DNA from 4 places in the Sphingobacterium lactis genome. Region 1 is predicted to be linked to each of the others. Evidence: riboswitches for the same ligand, from Rfam matches in the RefSeq annotation. Region 1 holds a riboswitch; each other region holds the start of a gene.
What was found. Region 1 has a riboswitch for S-adenosylmethionine ahead of metE (5-methyltetrahydropteroyltriglutamate--homocysteine S-methyltransferase). Riboswitches for the same ligand answer to the same signal wherever they lie in the genome.
Positions count from the first base shown of each region.

Region 2: another riboswitch for S-adenosylmethionine. It lies ahead of G6N79_RS09210 (5-oxoprolinase); the one in region 1 lies ahead of metE (5-methyltetrahydropteroyltriglutamate--homocysteine S-methyltransferase).
Region 3: another riboswitch for S-adenosylmethionine. It lies ahead of G6N79_RS05280 (methylenetetrahydrofolate reductase); the one in region 1 lies ahead of metE (5-methyltetrahydropteroyltriglutamate--homocysteine S-methyltransferase).
Region 4: another riboswitch for S-adenosylmethionine. It lies ahead of G6N79_RS15580 (O-acetylhomoserine aminocarboxypropyltransferase/cysteine synthase family protein); the one in region 1 lies ahead of metE (5-methyltetrahydropteroyltriglutamate--homocysteine S-methyltransferase).

Region 1 is NZ_CP049246.1:1,327,791-1,333,443, reverse strand. Features, by position in the region: gene pyk (pyruvate kinase) at 1-361, shown strand, start outside; gene G6N79_RS05775 (hypothetical protein) at 449-865, opposite strand; gene G6N79_RS05770 (sensor histidine kinase) at 994-2,868, shown strand; gene G6N79_RS05765 (response regulator transcription factor) at 2,890-3,579, shown strand; SAM riboswitch class I at 4,007-4,105, shown strand; gene metE (5-methyltetrahydropteroyltriglutamate--homocysteine S-methyltransferase) at 4,177-5,653, shown strand, end outside.
Region 2 is NZ_CP049246.1:2,103,662-2,109,314, forward strand. Features, by position in the region: gene G6N79_RS09195 (threonine aldolase family protein) at 1-301, opposite strand, end outside; gene G6N79_RS09200 (DUF937 domain-containing protein) at 384-1,073, opposite strand; gene G6N79_RS09205 (DUF2891 domain-containing protein) at 1,141-2,250, shown strand; gene G6N79_RS09210 (5-oxoprolinase) at 2,327-2,587, opposite strand; SAM-I-IV-variant riboswitch at 2,647-2,740, opposite strand; gene rpoN (RNA polymerase factor sigma-54) at 3,573-5,036, opposite strand; gene G6N79_RS09220 (transglycosylase domain-containing protein) at 5,264-5,653, shown strand, end outside.
Region 3 is NZ_CP049246.1:1,203,711-1,209,363, forward strand. Features, by position in the region: gene G6N79_RS05265 (UvrD-helicase domain-containing protein) at 1-2,388, opposite strand, end outside; gene G6N79_RS05270 (30S ribosomal protein S16) at 2,636-3,172, shown strand; gene rimM (ribosome maturation factor RimM) at 3,314-3,841, shown strand; SAM riboswitch class I at 3,950-4,049, shown strand; gene G6N79_RS05280 (methylenetetrahydrofolate reductase) at 4,097-5,053, shown strand; gene G6N79_RS05285 (peptidase associated/transthyretin-like domain-containing protein) at 5,119-5,653, opposite strand, start outside.
Region 4 is NZ_CP049246.1:3,553,266-3,558,918, forward strand. Features, by position in the region: gene ligA (NAD-dependent DNA ligase LigA) at 1-1,898, shown strand, start outside; gene dapA (4-hydroxy-tetrahydrodipicolinate synthase) at 1,927-2,805, shown strand; gene G6N79_RS15575 (hypothetical protein) at 2,897-3,334, shown strand; SAM riboswitch class I at 3,504-3,616, shown strand; gene G6N79_RS15580 (O-acetylhomoserine aminocarboxypropyltransferase/cysteine synthase family protein) at 3,853-5,160, shown strand; gene G6N79_RS15585 (homoserine O-acetyltransferase family protein) at 5,197-5,653, shown strand, end outside.

The DNA of each region.
Region 1 (5,653 bases):
TATCCCTGATGCCATCTGTAGCTCATCCATTTTCCTTGCTGAGAAAACAAATGCGTCAGCAATCGCGGTCATGACTTCTTCTGGCTATACAGCGATGGAGATTGCGAGTTACCGCCCGGATGCAGACATCTATGTCTTCACAGGAAACAAGACGTTATTGCGTACATTGAGTCTGGTATGGGGAGCACAAGCTTTCATGTACGAGAAATACGAAAGTACGGATGGTACGATCCAGGATGTGAATAAACTCCTTCGTGAAAACCACTTGGTAGAGCCTGGCCAGATCGTGATCAACACGTCATCAACGCCGCTACACGAAAAAGGTAGAACAAATACGATTCGCGTTTCAGAAGTGAAATAACCCTGAAAAACGGAAAACGCATAAAAAAGCCGCCAATGGAATTATCCACTGGCGGCTTTTTCTATGTTTTTAATCCCCTAGGGAGACCTATTTCTTGATAATCTTTTCCGTCTTTAGAGTATCGATTGCATTCCCGCGTTGTTTACGGTCCAACCGTTCTGTTCCTTTCATCGGAACCGACTTATCTCCAGGCAGGTCTTTCCGGAGGATTACACTGTCATCCTGACCTTGGAGAAGCGGTTTCTTTCCGGCATTCGGGATGGCAATGGAACCATCATCTTGGTTCTTACCTGTGATGTTCGGAAAGGGAACATCCTTCCGCTTCTGCGGAACAATATCGATCACCAGGGAATCTTTATAATTCGGAAAGATACTGCTATCCCGCAGCGCTGGGGTCTTTGCAGCTTTGGTCGATTCCTTTTCTGATTTTTTTTCTTTATTTTGAGCAGATGAAGAAAAACACCAAACCATCATCAATAGTACGAGCAGGGAGAATACTTTCATAATCAGCTATTTTAATTCACATTTAAATTACGATTAACAATTTAAATTTCAGAAAATCCGCTTAAATGCGCTGTTAAATTGTGTTAAATGAGAAAATTAGCAAAATCACCTTATTACTTTTGTAACAAATGAAGAAAAGAAGTATTGCATTAATTATTGGGTTGATGTCCATTGCGTTGATCGGCGTAATGGCGATGCAATATTATTTCGTGCGCGAATCCTTCCATAAGGAATCCAAACTTTTTGATGAAGAAGTCAAGGCTTCCCTTTCTGCTGTTGCGAACAAGATCGAACGCAAGGAGATCTATGATTTCGCTCGGCAGCAGGAGCGTGAAAACCAGAAGAAATTTCGGGCAGACCAAGAGCGCCTGCAGAAGAACGAGAAATTACTGGCGCTACAGCTGCAATACCAGGACAGCATCAAGATCCTACAACGCTTGGCCTTTCTGCACACCCAGAATTTCAACTCCCTGCGGACGCAGCTGAATCAGCAGTTTCCTGCCGTGGAGATCAACAATGAATTTTTCGAAACGTACATCCGTCGGAAAGAATATCGGCACTTGGTCCGTGTGACCCTGCAGCAGGAATTCACGCCGGACAATACCATTGCGGAATTTACCAATATTGAAGCCACCCGTGCGCTTAAGCCGGTTCCGGCAAAAGACGACAGTACCCGTTTCCTGATTCCGATATTCCCGGTCAACTCCGTGGTGGCCGCTGATTTTAAGATCAGTACCCTACCGCCGGAAGTCAATAAACGCATCCTGTCCAAAGCTACGGAGTTGGAAGGAAAGCTCCAGAAATTGCGGACCCAGAAACTTGGTGGAGCCCATACCCTATTTGACAGCATCGCTATCCTCGGTGGCAAAAAGAGCTCCGTTGTTGCTGATGTTGCACGTGGAATGGAATTGGCGAAACGCCCACTGGCCGAACGGATCAATGGTCCCTACTCCCTGAAACTGCTCGCCAAGGAACTTAACGAACGCGGTGTCAACTCATCCTTCGTGATGGAGATCAAAGATTCAAAGAGCAGCCCTGCGGTATTCCAGGGAGTCTATCAATTTGGCGAGGAGGATCTCAAAGAAGTAAAGAACCCGACGCTCTATACGGCACGACTTTTCCAGGGTGACCAAGGCCAATCCCCCGGTGAGCTGAGCATCTATTTTCCCAACAAAGGGGGAATCATTGCGGAAACCATGGGCTATTGGCTGTTCCCGACCATCCTAGCACTATTGGCGCTATTGATCGGATGTTTTGCCTATACCCTGAGCATTATCTTTAAGCAGAAAAAAATCTCGGAGATGAAGACCGACTTCATCAACAACATGACCCACGAGTTCAAAACACCAGTGGCCACCATCATGATCGCCAGCGAATCCCTAAAGGATCCGGAAATATCAGCCGACGGCAAGCGCGTCAGCAAATTGGCAAATATCATCTATGATGAGAACGTGCGCCTAGGCTCCCATATCGAGCGCGTTTTGAATATTGCCCGCCTCGAAAAGGAAAACCTCAAGATCGAACGGGTGAACGTCCATATCAATACCATTGCGCACGCTGTACTGGAAAGTATGCGCCTGCAATTGGAGAAGGCGGATGGTATCCTGAATGTTAACTTGGAGGCGACCAATGACCTGGTGATCGGCGACGAACTCCACCTCTCCAACGTCATGTTCAATCTGGTGGACAACGCCATTAAGTACGCCAAGGATAAACCCGAAATTACTTTCCGTACATTTAATCGGGGGAACCAGATCGTCATCTCCGTGGCCGACAAGGGCATGGGCATGACTAAGGATCAGGCGGAGAAGATTTTCGACCAATTCTACCGCATCCCGACGGGAAACATCCACAATGTAAAGGGTTTCGGACTGGGATTAAGTTATGTCAACGATATTATTAGACGCCTCAACGGCAAGATTACCGTAAAGAGCGAAAAAGATAAAGGCACACAATTTGAAGTAACTTTACCTTTGAAGAATGCATCAAAGGAAGTTGCATAATCATTATTATAAAGGACACATATGAATCAAAAGATATTATTAGCGGAAGACGACCCGAACCTAGGCGAATTGTTAAAGGATTACCTGGAGCTGAAAGGGAAATTTGACGTCGTACTTTGTGTCGATGGTCAAGAAGCAATGGATGCATTCCGCAAGGATGAATTCGATTTGTGCATCCTGGATATCATGATGCCCAAAAAGGATGGTTTCTCCCTGGGTAAGGACATCCGGAAGATCAATCAGACCATCCCCATCATCTATGCTACCGCAAAGGGCATGATGGAAGATAAAACGCAGGCTTTCGAGCTGGGTGGCGATGATTACATCACCAAGCCTTTCCGCGTGGAAGAACTCCTGCTCCGCATTAACGCACTCCTGAAAAGAGCGGCCAAGGACAAGGAGGAAGAAGTGTCCGACAAATTTGAAATCGGCGACTACTTCTTTGACTACACCAGCCAGATCATTTCCTACAAAGGACAGCAGCAAAAGCTCTCCACGAAGGAAGCCGAGCTGTTGCGCCTGCTATGCCTCAAGAAAAACGATGTCCTGACACGTGAGGAAGCCCTGATCAAAATCTGGCACGACGACAACTACTTCACCGGCCGCAGTATGGACGTATTCCTCAGCAAATTGAGAAAATACCTGAAGGAAGATCCCAACGTGGAAATCGTCAATGTACATGGCAAGGGATATAAGTTGTTGGTCAGCTAGTTTGGCCACCACATGTAATGTGGTGGCCAGATATGAGATTTGAGATGTGAGATATGAGAGTTAGATGTTAGATTTGAGATGTGAGATTTGAGACAGTGAGGGTGATATGTGGTGGCCCGATACGAGAGATAGATGAGAGATTTGAGATATGAGATATGTGACAGTGAGGGTGATATGTGGTGGCCAGATCTGAGATATAAGAGTTGAGATATTTATATGGGTAACGGAAATTTCCGTTACCCATTTATTTTTTTTAAATTTTAATTCGCAAAACTTTAAAAAATCATAAAAAACATATCTACAACCTTCCTATCACATATCTCAAATCTAGCATCTCAAATCTAAAGGACCCTTTCTATCTCACATCTCATATCTCACATCTCAAATCTAATTTGCATATATAAAATCTTCTCCCTAACTTAGCCACCGCTTATAGAGAAAGGCAGAGGGACTAGACCCAATGAAGCCTTAGCAACCTGTCACTTGACAAGGTGCTACATTCTACCTGATAAAGGAACGATAAGCTGGTTACATGAGTCCTTAGTAGCCTTCTCTTAGCAAAAAAGACATATTGAACATTTAATTTAGTAGAACTATATGCTATTAACAAACAATTTAGGTTACCCACGTGTGGGCGCCTTCCGTGAATTGAAAAAAGCTAATGAGGCTTACTGGGCGAAAAAGATCAGCGCGGAAGAATTATTGCAAGCAGGACTTAAAATCCGTGAAAGCAATTGGAACACTCAAAAAGAGAACGGCATCGAATTAATCCCTTCCAACGATTTTTCTTTCTATGACCAAGTTCTTGACTTATCATTAACTGTAGGCGCTATCCCTGCGCGTTACAATTCCCTATTGAACAAAATCGACCGTCAGTACAACTTGGATCTGTACTTTGCGATGGCTCGTGGTTTCCAAGAAGGCGGTGTCGATGTGACAGCGATGGAAATGACCAAGTGGTTTGATACGAACTACCACTATATCGTTCCTGAATTCGTGAAGGATCAGGAATTCAAATTGACTTCCGAGAAATTCTTGAACGAATACAACGAAGCAAAAAAATTGGGTATCGAGACAAAACCTGTTTTGATCGGCCCGATCACTTACCTTTTGTTGGGTAAGGAAAAAGAAGCTGGCTTCAACCGTATCGATCTTATCGACAAACTATTACCGGTTTACGAAGAGATCTTGGGCAAGCTTGCTGATGCTGGCGCAAAATATGTGCAGATCGATGAGCCTTTCTTGGCATTGGATATCGATGATGCTACGAAAGCTTTATACCCTGAAGTATTCGAAAAATTAGCTGCTGCAGCAAAAGGCATCAAATTAATCGTTGCAACTTACTTCGAGGCATTGCGCGACAATGAGGATATCGCTGTGAATCTTCCTGTGCATGCACTTCACTTGGACCTTGTCCGTGGTGAAAACCAACTCGACACCATATTGGCGAAAGTTCCTGCCAACCTAACCCTTTCCTTAGGGGTAGTTGAAGGCCGTAACATTTGGAAAAATGATTACGAAAATTCATTGAAGAAAATCAAACAAGCAGTAGATGCATTAGGTAAAGACCGTGTATGGATCGCTCCATCTTCTTCCCTATTGCACGTTCCTTTCGATTTGGACAATGAGAACAACGAAGAGTCCCTTCCTGCGGAAGTGAAAAACTGGTTGGCATTTGCGAAGCAGAAATTAGCGGAAGTTCGTGACCTTGCTGTATTGGCAGAAGGTGATGTTGATGCGGAAACGCAAAAACGTTTCGAAGCGAACAAAGAAGCTGCAGAAAGCCGTCGTACTTCTCCATTGATCCACAAACCGGAAGTGAAAAACCGCGTGAGCAACATCACGGATGAAGACGCTAAACGTACTTCTACGTTCAATGCACGTAAAGAAGCACAACAGGCGAAATTTAACCTTCCTGGATTTGCGACAACAACAATCGGTTCATTCCCGCAAACAAAAGACGTTCGTAAATGGAGAGCAGACTTGAAAAAAGGTGCGATCACTCAGGAACAATACGATAAGGAAATCGCTGAAGAAACAGAAAGAACCATCCGTCTACAGGAAGAATTGGACA
Region 2 (5,653 bases), 780 kb from region 1:
AATTTTCAATCGCTCCGGTTTCATGCACCTGGATGTGTCCGGTATCGGCCGCAATAACCGATTCGTAGGACTTCAGGAGGTGGCTGATCACCAGCAGATTGGCCTGCGTCCCGCCCGATACAAAATAGACTTCTGCGTCGGGATTACCGATCTGCGCGCGGATCATGTCCTTGGCTTCCAGGCTCCACGTATCATCACCGTAACCGGGTTCCTGTTGGAGATTGGTCTGCGTGAGCAGGTTTAGGATTTCAAGATGGGCACCTTCGCTGTAGTCGTTCTTAAAGCTAATTTGAGATTGCATGCTGTAAATATAAGGAAGGAACGGGACAAAGAAAAAGGCAACCTTTTTCCAAAGATTGCCTTAATCGTATTTTTTTTGTTTCTTATTTACCGAACATGCCTGCAAGGCTGTCTAGGATACTTCCTTTAGCGTTCTTGTCGTTCTTTTGGTTGAAGAAATCACCAACCAAATCGCCAAGACCACCGGTATTGGTTTGCTGGTTTCCTGCCGGCTGGCTATTCTGGGAAGCTCCGCCACCAAGAACCGAACCGATGATGTCACCTAAGCCACCGCCTTGTCCGGCTGTATTGCTGTTGCCACCGCCCAAGATACTACCTAACAGGTCGCCCAAGCCACCACCGGAACCTGAAGATTCCTGCGATTGGCGCTGCTTACCCAAGTAACCCATTACCAACGGTGCCAAAAGTGCTAAGATACCACCGATTTTACCGATGCTGATTCCCGATTTTTCTGATAGGGATTCCTTTACCGTGTCCGTATTCTTTCCGAAAATATGGTTCACCATTTTATCTTCATCTTCCGTAGGACCATCGTTGAACAGACCGGCAAGGTTATCGAAAATACCACCATTGTGCTTGGAGCTCAACGCTTGTTGGATGCCTTCTGCTCTTTCGGGACTTTTTTGTGCGTTGTAGTTCAACGCCGACATCATTAACGGAACAGCTGCTGCAACTACATATTGTGCTTGATTTTTGTCTACGCCTAATTTTTGGGAAATGCCCTCAATTGCTTGCGATCCAACGCTGCCAGAGATTAAATCTGTGATATTCATGTGTTATGCTTTTTTAGTTTATAAATGTTATTTTAGAACTCAAATATTTTGCCAATAAATCGAAGATATGAAAAAATCATTCTTGCTTTTCGGGTTTGTCGGTGCTTTATGTGTCATGGGCTGTAACCGTGAACAGAAAACCGTACAGGCACCCGAAACTGAACCACCAACTTTAACGGTTGAACTTGCCGAAACGATATTTTCCTTACCTACGCACTGCTTGGAAGTGGAGTACCCGAATAAGCTCGGGCAAACGTTGGGGAGTGCTGCAGATCTGAAGACACCCAAAACACTGCGACCTGTTTTTTATGGCTGCTATGATTGGCACTCCTCTGTGCACGGATACTGGTCCATTGTCAAATTGATGCAGAAATATCCAGCAGTGGACAGTGCTGGTCGGATTCGCGACGTACTCAATCGGCACATTACGCCGGAAAACGTGGCACAGGAAATGGCCTTTTTCCAGGATGAGAACAACCTGAGCTTCGAGCGTACCTACGGTTGGGCTTGGCTCTTTAAATTACAGGAGGAGCTGCAGCAATGGCAGGACCCCGATGCGTCCCGTTGGGCATCTGCCTTGCAACCCTTGGTCACGCTGTTGGTGGATCGCTATACCAGCTACTTACCCAAACTGGTCTATCCCATCCGTGCTGGACAGCATGATAACTCGGCTTTCAGCCTGATGCTTTCCCTAGAATATGCGAATGCAGTGGGAGATACCGCCTTTGCATCGACCATCAAGGAAAATGCCATTCGGCTTTTCGAAAAGGACAAGGGCTGTGACCTGGCTTACGAACCGAGTGGATATGATTTTCTATCCCCTTGTTTGGAAGAAGCAAACCTGATGCGGATGGTCTATGATAAAGATGCGTACCAGCAGTGGTTGAAGGCATTTATGCCAGCATTGTATAAAGCGGATTTTGCTTTGGAACCTGCCATTGTAAAGGATCGCACTGATGGTAAATTGGTGCATCTGGATGGATTGAACTATAGCCGTGCCGCTTGTCTTTACGGAATAGCCGGAACAGACCCTGCGCTTGCGCACCTCAAGGATATCGCCAATACGCATTTTCGCTTTTCCATTGGAAACCTCCATGCCAAGGACGATTATATGGGAACGCATTGGCTCGGCACATTTGCGCTATATGCCGTGGAAAAGGGGAGTGGCGGAAATTAAATCTTAGCTTTTAGATCCGCACCACAGTTTAAATGAAAATCCCTGTCGAATCATGTCATCGGCAGGGATTTTTACATTAGCATATGGGGATTAATTTGTTTTCGTGCAGTTTTACGGCCACCTGATGGATCTGCGTAAATCCATCTTCTGTGCTGATAATGGCCGAAAGATCGATGCCGCGACTGGAAAGCGCATTGATCAATGCGGTTCGGAATGCCGTTTTACTGGTGCCCCAGTTGGACTTGACCAGATCATTGTTCAATACCACGAGTTCGTTGGTGGAGTAGTGCGTAAACTGCTCCAAAAGGTGCTGTTGTAGGGGTTTTGTGTTCGACATACAATACATGTTTAAAAAGTTTAACCATCATTGCATTCAGAATAATAATTTGCTTGATTATAGTACGTTGTTTTTGGCTTGTCGCCCGTATTGGTTTACCACCGCGGTGTCTTCACTCGGTTGGTATTGCCTGTGCAATTCTGAATACTCTACAAACTTAGTGGATTATTTTTTAATTCCAAAAATATTTCAAAAAAAATAAAAATTAGCCTGCATATCCAGGTGAAATTTAAACGTTTAAAGATTTGAATAGCAAAAACTTATTGCGTATATTCAGTTCAGCGATGTCCACATTCACCCTTCCTCCATCATTTTGTAAAATCTTCTAGAATCCAGGTGTCTTCTTAGTAAAGTCATATCGACACCACGCTCTCACCTTATGCAGTTCGCACAGTTTGTTCGTTCCCATTTGCCAATTTCCAAATCCTAATGAGCGAATTATTGTCGCTTGGGATAGGTGTGGACCTTGTCTGAGGTGCGTCCGTGGTGCGTCCGTATTGCATACGAGGTGGGACCGTGTCTATAGACACGCTCTCACCTCGTTCTCAGTACGCTCTCACCACGCTCTCACCTCGAACAAGGTCCAAGCAATTTTTTGGGCTATTTGGCTTATAATTTTATGTAAAAAATTGATAATAAGTGTTTTAATAGAATTTTTAGTAGAAATGAAAAAAAAGGTGATAAACATTTATTTGGTACTTTTGGTCAGTGGTTTTGTGAATTCTCAGGGATTTTGAAAGCGAGGGATAAAGAGGGGCAGGGAAGTACCCTGGAAAGATTTATTTCGTTAGGTAGGAAGCCAGCATAGCATTTATTGATATTTGCACTGTGCTGGATACCGAACCACCATGGAAACCTTCAAAACTTCCACAAAAAAACCGGGGTTCGAGGATAAAGCAACATAGCATTGCTTTATCCTCGAACCCCGGAACAATCTTTTTATTAACCTCAAGCTAAATAGCCGCTTCCGGCATCCTAGCTGATCTTATAGTTCTTTCCGAAGTCTGGCTACCGGAATATTCATGGCCTCTCGGTATTTGGCAACGGTCCGGCGGGCGATGGAATAACCCTTTTCCTTCAGAATTTCGGTCAGTTTTTCGTCGGCAAGCGGTTTTCTCTTGTCTTCGTTGGCGATACATTCCTCTAGGATCTTCTTCACCTCCTTGTTGGAAACTTCCTCTCCGGATTCCGTCTGGATGGCTTCCGAGAAGAACGATTTCAGTAGGAACGTGCCGAATTCGGTCTGTACGTATTTTGAATTGGCCACACGCGATACCGTAGAGATATCCATTTCGATCTTATCGGCAATATCCTTTAGGATCATCGGTTTCAACATGCGGTCGTCACCGGTCAGGAAGTAGTCGTATTGGTATTCCATGATGGCATTCATGGTCTTCAAAAGCGTCTGCTGACGCTGCTTGATGGCGTCGATGAACCATTTTGCCGAATCCAGTTTCTGTTTCACGAACTGTACGGCTTCGCGCATCTTCTTGTCGTTCTTTTCGGCTTTTTCATAATGCTCGAACATCTCCTGATACGATCTGGAAACGCGGAGCTCCGGTGCGTTCCTGCCGTTGAGGGTCAGGTGCAGCACGCCGTCGTTGTTGCTGATATGGAAATCCGGGATGATCTGCAATTGCTTGCCCGCAACGGCACCCGAATCGCCAGGTTTGGGATTCAGCTTCAATATTTCGTTGACAATTTCTTTCAGCTCCTCGGAATCAACGCCAAGTTGCTTTTCGATCTTATCGTAATGTTTCTTTGTAAATTCGTCGAGGTAATTTTCAATCACCGACATGGCCTTCTGGATAATCGGGTTGGTCAGGTCCTTTTTGCGCAGCTGAATGGCCAAACACTCCTGCAGGTTGCGCGCACCGATGCCCGGAGGGTCAAAGGTCTGCACGATCTTCAGGATTTCCTCCACTTCCTCTTCTTCCACAATGACATTCTGCGAAAAGGCGAGGTCATCGATCAGGGAAGGGATCTGGCGCCTCAAGTAACCGTCATCATCCAGGGAGCCAATGATCTGTTGGCCAATGATATAATCCTTATCCGAAAGGGCTAGCAGATCCAATTGGTTCTGCAGGTTTTCATAGAAAGAATCCTGAATGGCAATGGGGATCTCTTTCTTTCCATCCTCATCGTCATGGTCATAGCCACCGCCATAATCGCGGTAATCATCTTCCTGAATATATTCATCCACACTAAATTCCTCTTCATAGGTATTGTCTTCCATACTGAAGTCATCGTCCGGGTCTTTGTCCGGATATTCTTCAACAGGGTCGTTCATATTGGCCAAGCTGCCATCTTCCAGGGCAGGGTTTTCCTCAAGCTCCTCTTTGATACGGGCGTCCAAGGACACCGTAGGAACCTGAAGCAATTTGATGAACTGTATTTGCTGAGGTGATAGTTTCTGTAATAATTTCTGCTGTAACGTCTGTTTTAACATATCCCCGATTACTAAGTCTGGTAAAAATAGGCATTAAAATTGAGATTCATTGTTGAATCTCGATTAATAAAAAGTTTAGGTACAGTTTTTGCTATTATAATCTGCGGATACCCAGTCCCCTTGTAAAGGAAAAACATCAATTGTTAAAATTCGTTAATTTTGTACAGAAGTAGCTTTTTTGGTGGAATAACTGTAGATTTTTCCAAAGTTTTGTTCATATTTACCGTATGTTTAGACGTGTCAGGAACAAATTTTTGCGTATCGCACTGATTGTTATTTACTTTCTTATTTTATTCACTTGCGCGGTACAAATCAACTTTTTGGGTCTTTTCGGGTCATCGCCCACCAAAAAGGAAATCATGTTGCCTGAACTGAATGTATCCTCTGAACTGTATACAGCGGATTCCGTTCTTCTCGGACGTTATTACAAACAGGACCGGGACCCCGTACCTTTCGACAGTATTTCCAAAAACATTACCAATGCTTTGATCGCCACGGAGGATGTTCGTTTCTACAAACACCATGGGGTGGATTTCGTGGGCTTATTCGGCGGGATCGTATCGACGATTTCCGGGAGCGATCGTGGCGCCAGTACCATCACGCAGCAGTTAGCGAAA
Region 3 (5,653 bases), 120 kb from region 1:
GCCTTTAGATTTGTGAACCGTGGTCACCTCTATAGCATTGATGTCGCCATTGCTCGGTAGTACTGCGCGCTCGCCATCCTCATCCCAGTATTCAAGGAACTGGATCAATCCACGTTCGCCCATACTGGAGAATGCTGTACACATATCTTTGAATGCCAAAAGATAGGGCAGGTGGATGCTACCCTTGTTGCCCAAGCCATACATCGCAATTAGTTTTTCGATCAGGTGAACCAAAGGCAGCTTTTGGAGCTGGGACCATTCCGAAAGCAGTTCCTGCGGTAGTATTTCATGCAGTTCATCGAGGCGATTCGCTTTAAAATTCAGCCAATACCGGTAAGGAAATCCTGAACGTCCCGATGCGAGTTGGTACAGGTATGCCATATTCGCATGGTGGATCACATGTTTATCGGATTGGAAAACCAAAGCTCTTAGCGTTTCGACTAATAGGTTTACGGCGTGATTGGATGCCAGTGATAAAGCATCTCCCGAAATCACTTCAAAATCCAAACCCTCGGCATTTTTAAAGGCCATCAGGGACTGAATGATCATCTTTGCCTGGGCATTGCTGCGCACCAGTATACCGATCTGCCCCGGTGTATACCTGCCTGTGCGCATCCATTCGCCGATATGTTGGCAAAGTGACTCCACCGACTGTTCCACCACTTGATTGCTTCTGAATCGACCATCGGCAACCGGGAAATACTCGATTTCGATAGATCCCTTGGGTTCCCCAGGAGCAAGTTTCGACTCGGGAATCAACTGTTGACTATTTGCATAGGCCTTGATCAGCATGTTGGCATTTCCGCTCTCGGTCCACCAGGCCATACCTTCTTCACCCAAGCTTTCAGAGACCTTTTCGTTCAGCACCCGTTGCAGATGGGTAGGCATTTTTTCGAACAGGTAATTGTTGAAGTTGATGATATTCGGCAAGCTGCGGTAGTTTGTGTCGAGGGAACCCGATTCTATAAACTCCGGCAATTGCTCGGTTGGCAGGTGGAAGGTGCCCCCGACCTGCTGTTCGATTTGATGGAGCAGGATTCGCCAGTCGCCATTTCGCCAACGGTAGATGCTCTGTTTGACATCGCCAACCACCAAATGCTCACTCAGTTTGCCGGTTGCATTCGCCAGGGCATTCAGCAGCAATGGGCTGTAGTTTTTCCATTGCACGCGGGAGGTATCCTGAAATTCATCGAATAGGAAATAATTGTAGCGGTTGCCGATCTTCTCCCAGATGAATGTCGGGTCGTTCTGCTCATCAAGCCCCAATTTGTTCAATAGAATTTGGGCATCCGAAATCAATTGTGCCCCATTTTCTTTCCGCCATTGGCTCAAAAGTTCACTCATCTCCTTCAATAGGCGCAGGAAATACAGGTTCCCTTGGACAGATTGATAGGCAATATAGCTGGCAAAATGGCCTTCCAATATTTTTATATGATCCAATGCCGGTTTCAGGCCTTGGATAAGATCATAACGTACTTCTTTATTGCTGTCGGTGTAAGGTTCTTCATTATCGATCAGCTCGTTGAACTTATCGAACACTTTCGATTGAATTTCACCGATCGGTAATTTATGGACATTGACTTCCATCTTGCCCGTGGAGACTACTTTATTCCTCGACTTAGCCTTCATCTCGTCCTGATCGATGTTCAGCGCACGGTATTGCGATTTGTAGGCTTCGATAGCTTCCTGCAGTGCATCCAAGAATCCTTTGGTTTTTTCGGCGATCTCTGTATTCAGCAGATTGAAGATCTGATTGCTGTCCGATGAGATGATATAACTGTCAAATTCCTGGAAATTCTCAGAGAATATCAGGCCAGCGAGCGACATTAATTGATGGCGATAGTTCCAATTTTCATTCTTGGCGATCTTCTGTTCGGCATAGGCAATGATCCAGTCTAGCAATTCCGGTTTTTCATCTAGTAGCTGGTTGAGCATGATGGTGAGGTCCCGTTTTACCTTGTTGGTATTCATCTCGATGGCATAGCCTGAATCCAGATTGAGCTCGTAGGTGAAGCTGCGGATGACCTTCTGCGAAAAACCGTCAATTGTGCTGACGGAAAAATGGCTATAATCATGGAGGATCCTCCGGTAGATGCGGTGCGCTTTCTCTTGCATGCTGTGGGCATCCCATTGTGGATTTTGCGCCAACAGTTGCTGTCTATATTGTTGGATGGATGGCGTTGTTGATCCCACCGCCAAGCCCTGCAGTACGGAAAGTATCCGCTCCTTCATTTCGGCGGTCGCTTTATTGGTAAAGGTTACGGCGAGAATCTCGCGGTAACTACTTTCCTTATGCAGCAACAGGGTGAGGAAATGTATGGTCAAACTGAAGGTCTTTCCCGATCCTGCGGAGGCCTTAACGATCTTTAAAGGAGCTTTCCTTGACATAAAAATTGAACGGTTTTGAAAGATTTGAATATCGTGATTATTGGGGTAATCCTCAAATTAAATCGGATAAATCATGGAATTGCAGCTGCAGGGCAATCGTGATTAAGAAGAGTTGTTGACTACCAGGGGTTTGGCATTTTGCCTATTGCAATTAAGGCTTGCGATAATAGATTTTTGTTTTTATCTTTGCGTCCCCTCTTGCATGTAGCTCGGGGGATATGTTGAATACATAAATAATCATTAAAACATGGCAACTAAAATCAGATTGCAGAGACATGGTAAAAAAGGAAAACCTTTTTACCACGTAGTAGTAGCAGATGCACGTGCTCCACGTGATGGTAAGTTCATTGAGCGTTTAGGTTCTTACAACCCAAACACTAACCCAGCAACAATCATTTTGGATTTCGAAAAATCTTTGGACTGGGTGAACAAAGGTGCACAACCTACTGACACAGTTCGCGCTATCCTTTCTTACAAAGGTGTTCTTTACAAGAAACACTTGCAAGGTGGTGTGAAAAAAGGTGCTTTCGATGAAGCTAAAGCTGAAGAACTATTCACAAAATGGTCTGAAGGTAAAGACGCACAAATCGAAGGTAAAAAATCAGGCTTAGCAGAGACTAAAGGTGAAGCTAAAAAAGCTGCTTTAGCTGCTGAGGCGAAGAAAAAAGAAGACAGAGCTGCTGCTATCGCTGCTAAAAACGCTCCAGTTGCTGAAGAAACAGCTGCTGAAGAAGCAGAAGAAGCTGCTGATACTGCAGAAAACACTGAAGAAACTGAAGGTTAATTCTTTCATACAGTATTCGAAAAGGCCGATTCAAAAGAATCGGCTTTTTTTGTGCATGAAATCGGGGTATAGCTGTTGCAGTTCGTAAATTTTCCCGCCAACCCGAAAGAAATCCTTATTTTTACAGATCAAATACACAACATGACAATAGATCAGTGCTTTTATATTGGTTATATCAGTAAGACCCGTGGGCTGAAAGGCGAGGTACAGTTATTCTTCGAATTCGAGGATTATATGGACCTGGACCTGGATTTAATTTTTCTGGAGGTGAACAAGAAATTGGTTCCTTATTTTGTGGATGCCATTAAGCTGCAGCAAAATAGTACGGCATACGCAACATTTGAAGATATCGACCACATCGATAAGGCGCAGGCTATTGTCCGCAAGAAAATGTATTTGCCGAACGATAAAATGCCGGAGCGGGATCCCGAGGACTTTACCTACAAAGATTTGGTCGGCTTCCTGGCAATCGAGGAGAGTGAGGGCGAGTTGGGTGAAATTACCCATGTGCAGGAAATGCCCCAACAATTTATCGCTACGGTAGATATTGATGGCAAAGACGCCATGTTCCCCCTGAACGAAGATTTTATAGTAGGAATTGACCCGGAAGAGCAGGTAATCGTGTTACGATTGCCAGAAGGCTTGATCGATATGTACTTAGAAGATTAGGAGGTTTAGACCTCCTTTTTTTATGCCCATGGCGACGGGTGCTTAAAATCGATCTACTTTTTTCGGTTAACATTTTGAGATTACAGGTCTATTAGCGATATTAGCCGTCGCTTATAGAGAAAGGCAGAGGGACTAGACCCGCTGAAGCCTTAGCAACCTGACACCAGTCAAGGTGCTACATTCTACCCTTAACGAGGAAAGATAAGCTGAAGAACCGGTCACCGCTGTGTTTTCTCTAAGCCTTAATATATTCTTATGAAAATTGTAGATCACATCAAGAACGCAAAAGGGAAGACGCTGTATTCTTTTGAATTGTTGCCACCAGCGAAGGGACAAGGTATCCAAAGTATATTCCAGACAATGGATGAACTGATGGAATTCAAGCCCCCATTCATTGATGTTACGTACCATAGAGAGGATTACCTGTATAAGCAGCACTCGAACGGCCTGTTGGAGCGTGTTTCCTATAGAAAGCGCCCAGGAACGGTAGCGATCTGTGCGGCGATTATGAGTAAATACAAGGTGGATGCGGTGCCACACCTGATCTGCGGAGGCTTCACCAAGGAAGAAACGGAAAATGCACTCATTGACCTGAATTTCTTGGGTATCGACAATGTCTTGGTATTGCGTGGCGATGCACGCAAGGGCGACGCCGATTTTATCCCTACCGTCGGCGGGCATGCGTATGCAACGGATTTGCTACAGCAGGTCGTGGATATGAACCGCGGACAATACCTGCATGAGGATATCGTCACCTCCGAGAAAACCAACTTCTGTATCGGTGTGGCCGGTTACCCTGAAAAGCATTTCGAATCCCCGAACTTCAATACCGATTTCAAATGGTTGAAGAAAAAAGTGGAAATGGGAGCCGAATTTATCGTAACCCAGATGTTCTTTAACGTGGAAAAATACAAGGAATTCGTAACGAAATGCCGTGAAAATGATATCCATGTACCTATTATCCCGGGATTAAAACCATTGACGACCAAAAAGCAATTGATTACCCTACCACGGATCTTCCATCTGGATATTCCAGAGGATTTGAGTGATGCCGTGGAATCCTGCAAAACCAATGCAGATGTTCGCCAAGTAGGTGAGGAGTGGTTGGTACAGCAGTGTAAGGAATTGATCGAATTTGGTGCACCGGTATTGCATTTCTATACCATGAGTAACCCTGGACCGACACGGAAAATCGTCGAAAAATTGGTGTAACGGAAATTGAAGAAATACCTGTATAATACCAAAGCCCTGCTGATGTCAGTAGGGATTTTGTATGTTTAGAATTTGTACCGAAAGCCCAATGTCGTATAGCCTACTAGATTTTTATACGACTGGAAGTATTCCATTCCTTGTTGGTTATCTACCAAACCCAAGGGATCGGCAGATTTCAATCCTAAATTTTGCAAAAAGTTGTCTGCCTCCAACAAGAGTTCAAGCTTATCGGATAAGCTATAGCGCGTTGAAAGGTTCATATCCAAAAAGGAATTGCTTTGCTGCCTATCTTTGATGAAACTGTACTTAAGGAATGTTTTTATCACTAATTTCTTATGGTTATAGCGTGGACCGAACAAAAGACTGTAATTTTCCTGTTTTGAGGTTTCAGAATCATTGTAATTGATGCTTGTAATCTCAGTGGATATCTTCAACATCCCATTTATCCGATTTTCTGAAAAAGAATTGACACAAGCTTGGATGATATGATTGTCTTGCACAATGGGCACCTCTTCATTTGCTAGGAATTGAAAATAGGAGTCTCGGGTTATGCGGTAGGAAACATCAACCTTAAGTGGGTAGCTATTCTTAAGCATGTTA
Region 4 (5,653 bases), 1.8 Mb from region 1:
AGGAACTGGAAGCCTTGGAGGCGCAGTATCCTGAGTACCGCGACCCGAACTCCCCTACCCTGAAAGTTGGTGGTGACATTACCCAGAAATTCAACACCGTCCGCCATAAATGGCCGATGATGTCCTTGGGCAACACCTACAACGAACAGGAGCTAAAGGATTTTGACAATCGGGTCCGCAAGGTCATTGGTGATGACGTGCAATACGTGGCGGAGCTCAAGTTTGATGGGCTATCGATATCCATTACCTATGAGAATGGGAAGTTGGTTCGTGCGGTTACCCGTGGTGATGGCACGCAGGGCGATGAGGTCACGAATAATGTGAAGACCATCCGTAGCATTCCGCATCAATTGCGCAAGGGCTCCTTTCCGGATGTTTTTGAAATCCGTGGGGAGATCTTTATGCATAAATCCGCATTCTTACGCTTAAACAAAGAGCGTGAGGACAATGGCGACCAAACGTATGCAAACCCACGGAACTTTGCTTCCGGCACGATTAAGTTGCAGGATTCCTCGGAGGTTGCCAAGCGTCCATTGGATTGCTTCCTCTATTTTCTGTATTGCGAAAATCGTAATAAGCTATTCGAGAACCATTGGCATAGTATCGAAGAGGTGAAGTCATGGGGCTTCCCTGTTTGTGAACATACCAAGCTCTGCAACAACATTGACGAGGTGTTGGCTTTCATCCATTATTGGGATGATGCCCGCCACCAGTTGAGCTATGAGATCGATGGAATCGTGATAAAAGTAAATGATTATGGACAGCAGGAAGAACTTGGCTTTACGGCAAAGTCTCCACGCTGGGCCATTTCCTATAAATTCAAGGCAGAACGGGTCGAGACCATCCTGAAGAGCATTTCCTACCAGGTCGGTCGGACCGGAGCAGTAACTCCTGTTGCGAATCTGCAGCCTGTCCTATTGGCGGGCACCACGGTAAAGCGTGCGTCACTGCACAATGCCAATGAGATTGCTCGGTTGGATCTCCATGAAGGCGATACGGTTTATGTAGAAAAGGGAGGAGAGATCATCCCGAAGATCATTGCTGCCAATGTGGAAAAGCGTCCTGCCGGTGCAACGGCAATTGTCTATCCGACCCATTGTCCGGAATGTGGCACTGCACTGGTTCGCGAAGAAGGGGAAGCGGTACACTACTGTCCAAACCAAGATGGATGCAGGCCACAGATCGTGGGCAAACTGCAGCATTTCATTGGTCGTAAGATGATGGATGTACAGGGACTCGGTGATGAAACCATTGTGACTTTTTTCAAAATGGGGTTGATCAGTAAGATTTCCGACCTCTATACGTTAAAGGATCGGGAAGCTGAATTGGTTGGCATCGAGCGTTTTGGACAGAAGTCCATCGACAATATGTTAGCGGGGATTGAGCAGTCCAAGCAGAAGCCATTTGAGAAAGTGCTTTTTGCATTGGGCATTCGCCACATCGGGGAAACCGTTGCCAGAAAACTGGCGCAGCATTTCAAGAACCTGGAGGCCCTGAAGGCCGCCAGTCTGGAAGAAATCCTTTCCGTACCGGATGTCGGCTTCCGGATCGCAGAGAGCATCCACGATTACCTGAACGATGCGGAGCATTGGGAAGAATTGATGAAGCTGAAAGCGATGGGTCTTCAATTTGCAATTGAAGAAAAAGAAGTGGTATTGGCTGGCGACAGCCTATCGGGCAAGACTTTCCTTATTTCGGGCGTATTTGCGGAATATTCACGGGAGGAATTGACGGCATTGATCGAATCGCATGGCGGCCGGATGCTGAGCGGAATCTCCGCAAAGTTGAACTTCCTGGTTGCAGGTGATAAGATGGGTCCGTCAAAATTGGCGAAGGCGGAGAAGCTACAGGTTCCGATTATTTCGGAGAGCGAGCTCCTGTCCATGATAAACAAATAAAGAACACACGTAATTAAAACAGAATATAATGAACGAGCTTCAAGGTGCTGGCGTTGCTTTGGTAACTCCATTCAATGCAGATGGCACAGTAGATTATGACACATTGGGAAGATTAATTGATTACCAAATTGAAGGTGGCATGGATTACCTGGTTTCCTTGGGAACAACGGGTGAGACCGCTACCCTATCGGCTGCTGAGCGAAAGCAGGTTTGGGCATTTACTTCGAAGCATGTCAATAAGCGTGTACCTTTGGTTGCAGGAATCGGTGGCAACCATACCCAGGAGATCGTGGAGCAGATCAAGGCATTTGATGTCTTGGATTATGTGGCTATCCTGAGTGTATCCCCTTATTACAACAAGCCTACACAGGAAGGTATCTACCAACATTACAAGGCCATTGCGGAAGCCTCCAAGCTACCTATCATCCTGTACAATGTACCAGGCCGTACAGGCAGCAATATTTTGCCGGCTACGACGATCCGCTTGGCGAAGGATTTTAAAAACATCGTAGCAACGAAAGAAGCATCGGGAAGCTTTGCTCAATTCAGCGAGATTTTACGGGACAAGCCTGAGGACTTCCTGTTGATTTCCGGAGATGACCCGATTACCCTACCGATGATGGCCATGGGTGCCGCTGGAATTATCTCTGTCGTGGCAAATGCCTATCCGAATAAGGTTTCCGCATTGTCGCACCTGTGCCAGGAAGGAAATTTTACCGAAGCACGATCCATCCATCTGGAGCTGCTCAAGGCTATTGACCTTTGCTTTATCGAAGGAAACCCTGCCGGTGTCAAGTATATCATGAAGCAGAAAGGATTGGGTGAAGACCATCTTCGCTTACCATTGGTTCCAGTCGGAAAAGCTACGCAGGATGCCATCAATGCCGAAATTCAGCTACTAGGCTAAAAATATCACAGGTTGACCTAACTAAGGGTCAACCTTTTTTTATAATTTTAGGTATTCTTTTTGCAGATAACACATAAATGAAATTATAAAAATGGAAAAATCTAACCAACCGCAGCAACCGAATAAATTCGCCTCAGGTGCGAAGAAGTTTTTTGGATGGTTCTTACTTGTGCTATTCTTGATCCTTGCAGGTGCATTCTACTGGAAATATTATTTTGTTTTCGGTGACGGCGTCAAGTCTGGCGTTTTGAATTACAGCGTAAAAAAGGGGAAACTCTTCAAAACCTACGAAGGTAAGCTAATCCAGGAAGGTATCCGTTCGCAAGCTGCCGGCGGTGGCATTTCCAACAACGAGTTTGAATTCTCCATTGAAAACGACTCCATCTACCAAATTTTGTCCTTAAATAGCGGAAAGGTATTTGATCTGCACTATAAAGAATACAATGGTGTGTTGCCGTGGCGTGGAAATACCCGATATGTGGTCGATCAGATCATTCAGATGCGGGATTCGAAAAACTCCTCATTCTAAAAATAATAATTTACATAACTAGCGCTTCAATGCCTTGTTTCTGAGCTGGAAATGGACATTGAAGCGCTTTTCTTTTGAAAAAAATTGCAAAATTAAATTTGGTATCCTATATTTGCGGGGTACTTCAATAGTAGTACATCTAATCAAACCCTTCCAAAAGAATGGTCTTGATTTATAAAGAAGTGGCGAGAGACTGGCTCAATGACCCACTGGCAACCTTCAATAGGATTGAAAAGGTGCCAAATCCTGTCCGAGGCAATAAGGCTTAGGAGCATATAAATGAAAATAGACTATGATTTCAAAATTGACTACTCTAGAATTTTCGTATACCGTTGGAAAACCGACGGGGACACCCTCTTTTCATACGGCTTGTTGTGGCGGTATGGCGCGAATGCGCTAGTCGTCGAGTAGGCTATGGTATGCAATGTGCATATCTTACACTGCTTTTTCCATGACGACCACCATCCCACAATACCGTTCATCCATCAATTTTTTAACAAGACTAATAATAGCATAACATGGCAGATAATAAAAACCTAAAATTCGAAACTTTACAAGTGCACGCAGGCCAGGAAGTTGATCCAACTACCGGTTCACGCGCATTGCCAATATACCAGACATCATCTTACGTTTTCGAGAATGCGGAACACGGCGCAAACCTGTTTGCACTGAAGCAATTCGGAAATATCTATACCCGGATCATGAATCCCACGACAGACGTTTTTGAGAAACGCATTGCTGCCCTTGAAGGTGGTGTTGCTGCTGTCGCAGTCGCTTCCGGTCAGGCTGCACAATTCATTGCCTTGACCAACATTTTGGAGGCGGGTGACAACTTCGTTTCCGGAGCCAATCTGTACGGTGGTACCTACAATCAATTCAAGGTATCCTTTAAGCGCCTTGGCATTGAAGCGCGATTTGCAGAAGATACGGATGCGGATAAGATCGAAGCGTTGATCGATGACAAGACCAAAGCAATCTATGTAGAAACGATCGGTAATCCGAGCTACAACATTCCAGATTTTGACCGGATTGCTTCCGTTGCAAAGAAACATGACCTGCCTTTGATCGTCGACAATACCTTCGGCGCGGGCGGTTACCTCTTCAAACCATTGGAGCATGGAGCCAATGTTGTCGTGGAGTCGGCAACGAAATGGATCGGTGGTCATGGTACCAGCATCGGTGGTGTGATCATCGACGGTGGAAACTACAACTGGGGCAACGGTAAATTCAAACAGTTCTCAGAACCTTCCGAAGGGTACCATGGCTTGGTATTCTCGGATGTATTCGGCGAGAATGGTCCTTTCGGCAATATCCAATTCGCTATCCGTGCGCGGGTTGAAGGGCTTCGCGATTTTGGCCCTGCCCTATCGCCTTTTAACTCCTTCCTGTTGGTTCAGGGATTGGAAACCCTTTCCCTTCGTGTTCAGCGCCATGTCGACAACACGCTGGAGATTGCCCAATGGTTGGAAGCACATCCACAAGTGGAACAAGTGAGCTATCCTGGATTGAAAAGCCACCCATACCATCAGAATGCACAGAAATACCTGAAGAATGGTTACGGCGCAGTGCTTTCCTTCACCGTGAAAGGCGGTGTTGAAAAAGCCAATGAGTTTATCGATTCCTTGGAATTGATTTCCCATTTGGCGAATGTCGGAGATGCCAAATCCTTGATAATCCACCCTGCAGCTACCACGCACCAGCAATTGAGTGCCGAAGATCAGCGTAAAGCAGGCGTTGCGCCAGGACAGTTGCGCCTATCCGTAGGTATTGAACATATAGACGATATCAAAGCCGATTTGACACAGGCTTTTGAAAAGATAAAATAGGTTTTGCCCTTATAATTTTTGGAGGAAGATAGAAGAATGAGTGCAAAAACTTTTGAATATGCCGGTGAATTCACCCTGGAAAATGGCAAGACGCTGCCCCAGCTGCAGATTGCCTACCACTCCTATGGTGAAATGAACGCCGATAAATCCAATGTGATATGGGTCTGCCACGCATTGACAGCCAATTCGGATGTCTTCGATTGGTGGCCGGGACTTTTTGGTGAGGGTGAACTCTTCAACGATAAGGACTATTTTATAGTCTGCGCCAATGTCCTGGGTTCCCATTACGGAACAACCAATCCATTGTCGGTCAATCCGGAGACGAACACCCCTTATTATTTGGACTTTCCGGCCTTTACCATCCGCGATATTGTTGCGGCACACCAGCTATTGGCAGATCATTTGGGCGTAACTTCCATCAACACGCTAATTGGAGGTTCCCTTGGGGGCCAGCAATCCTTGGAATGGGCAGCCGCCAACACGATAAAAATCC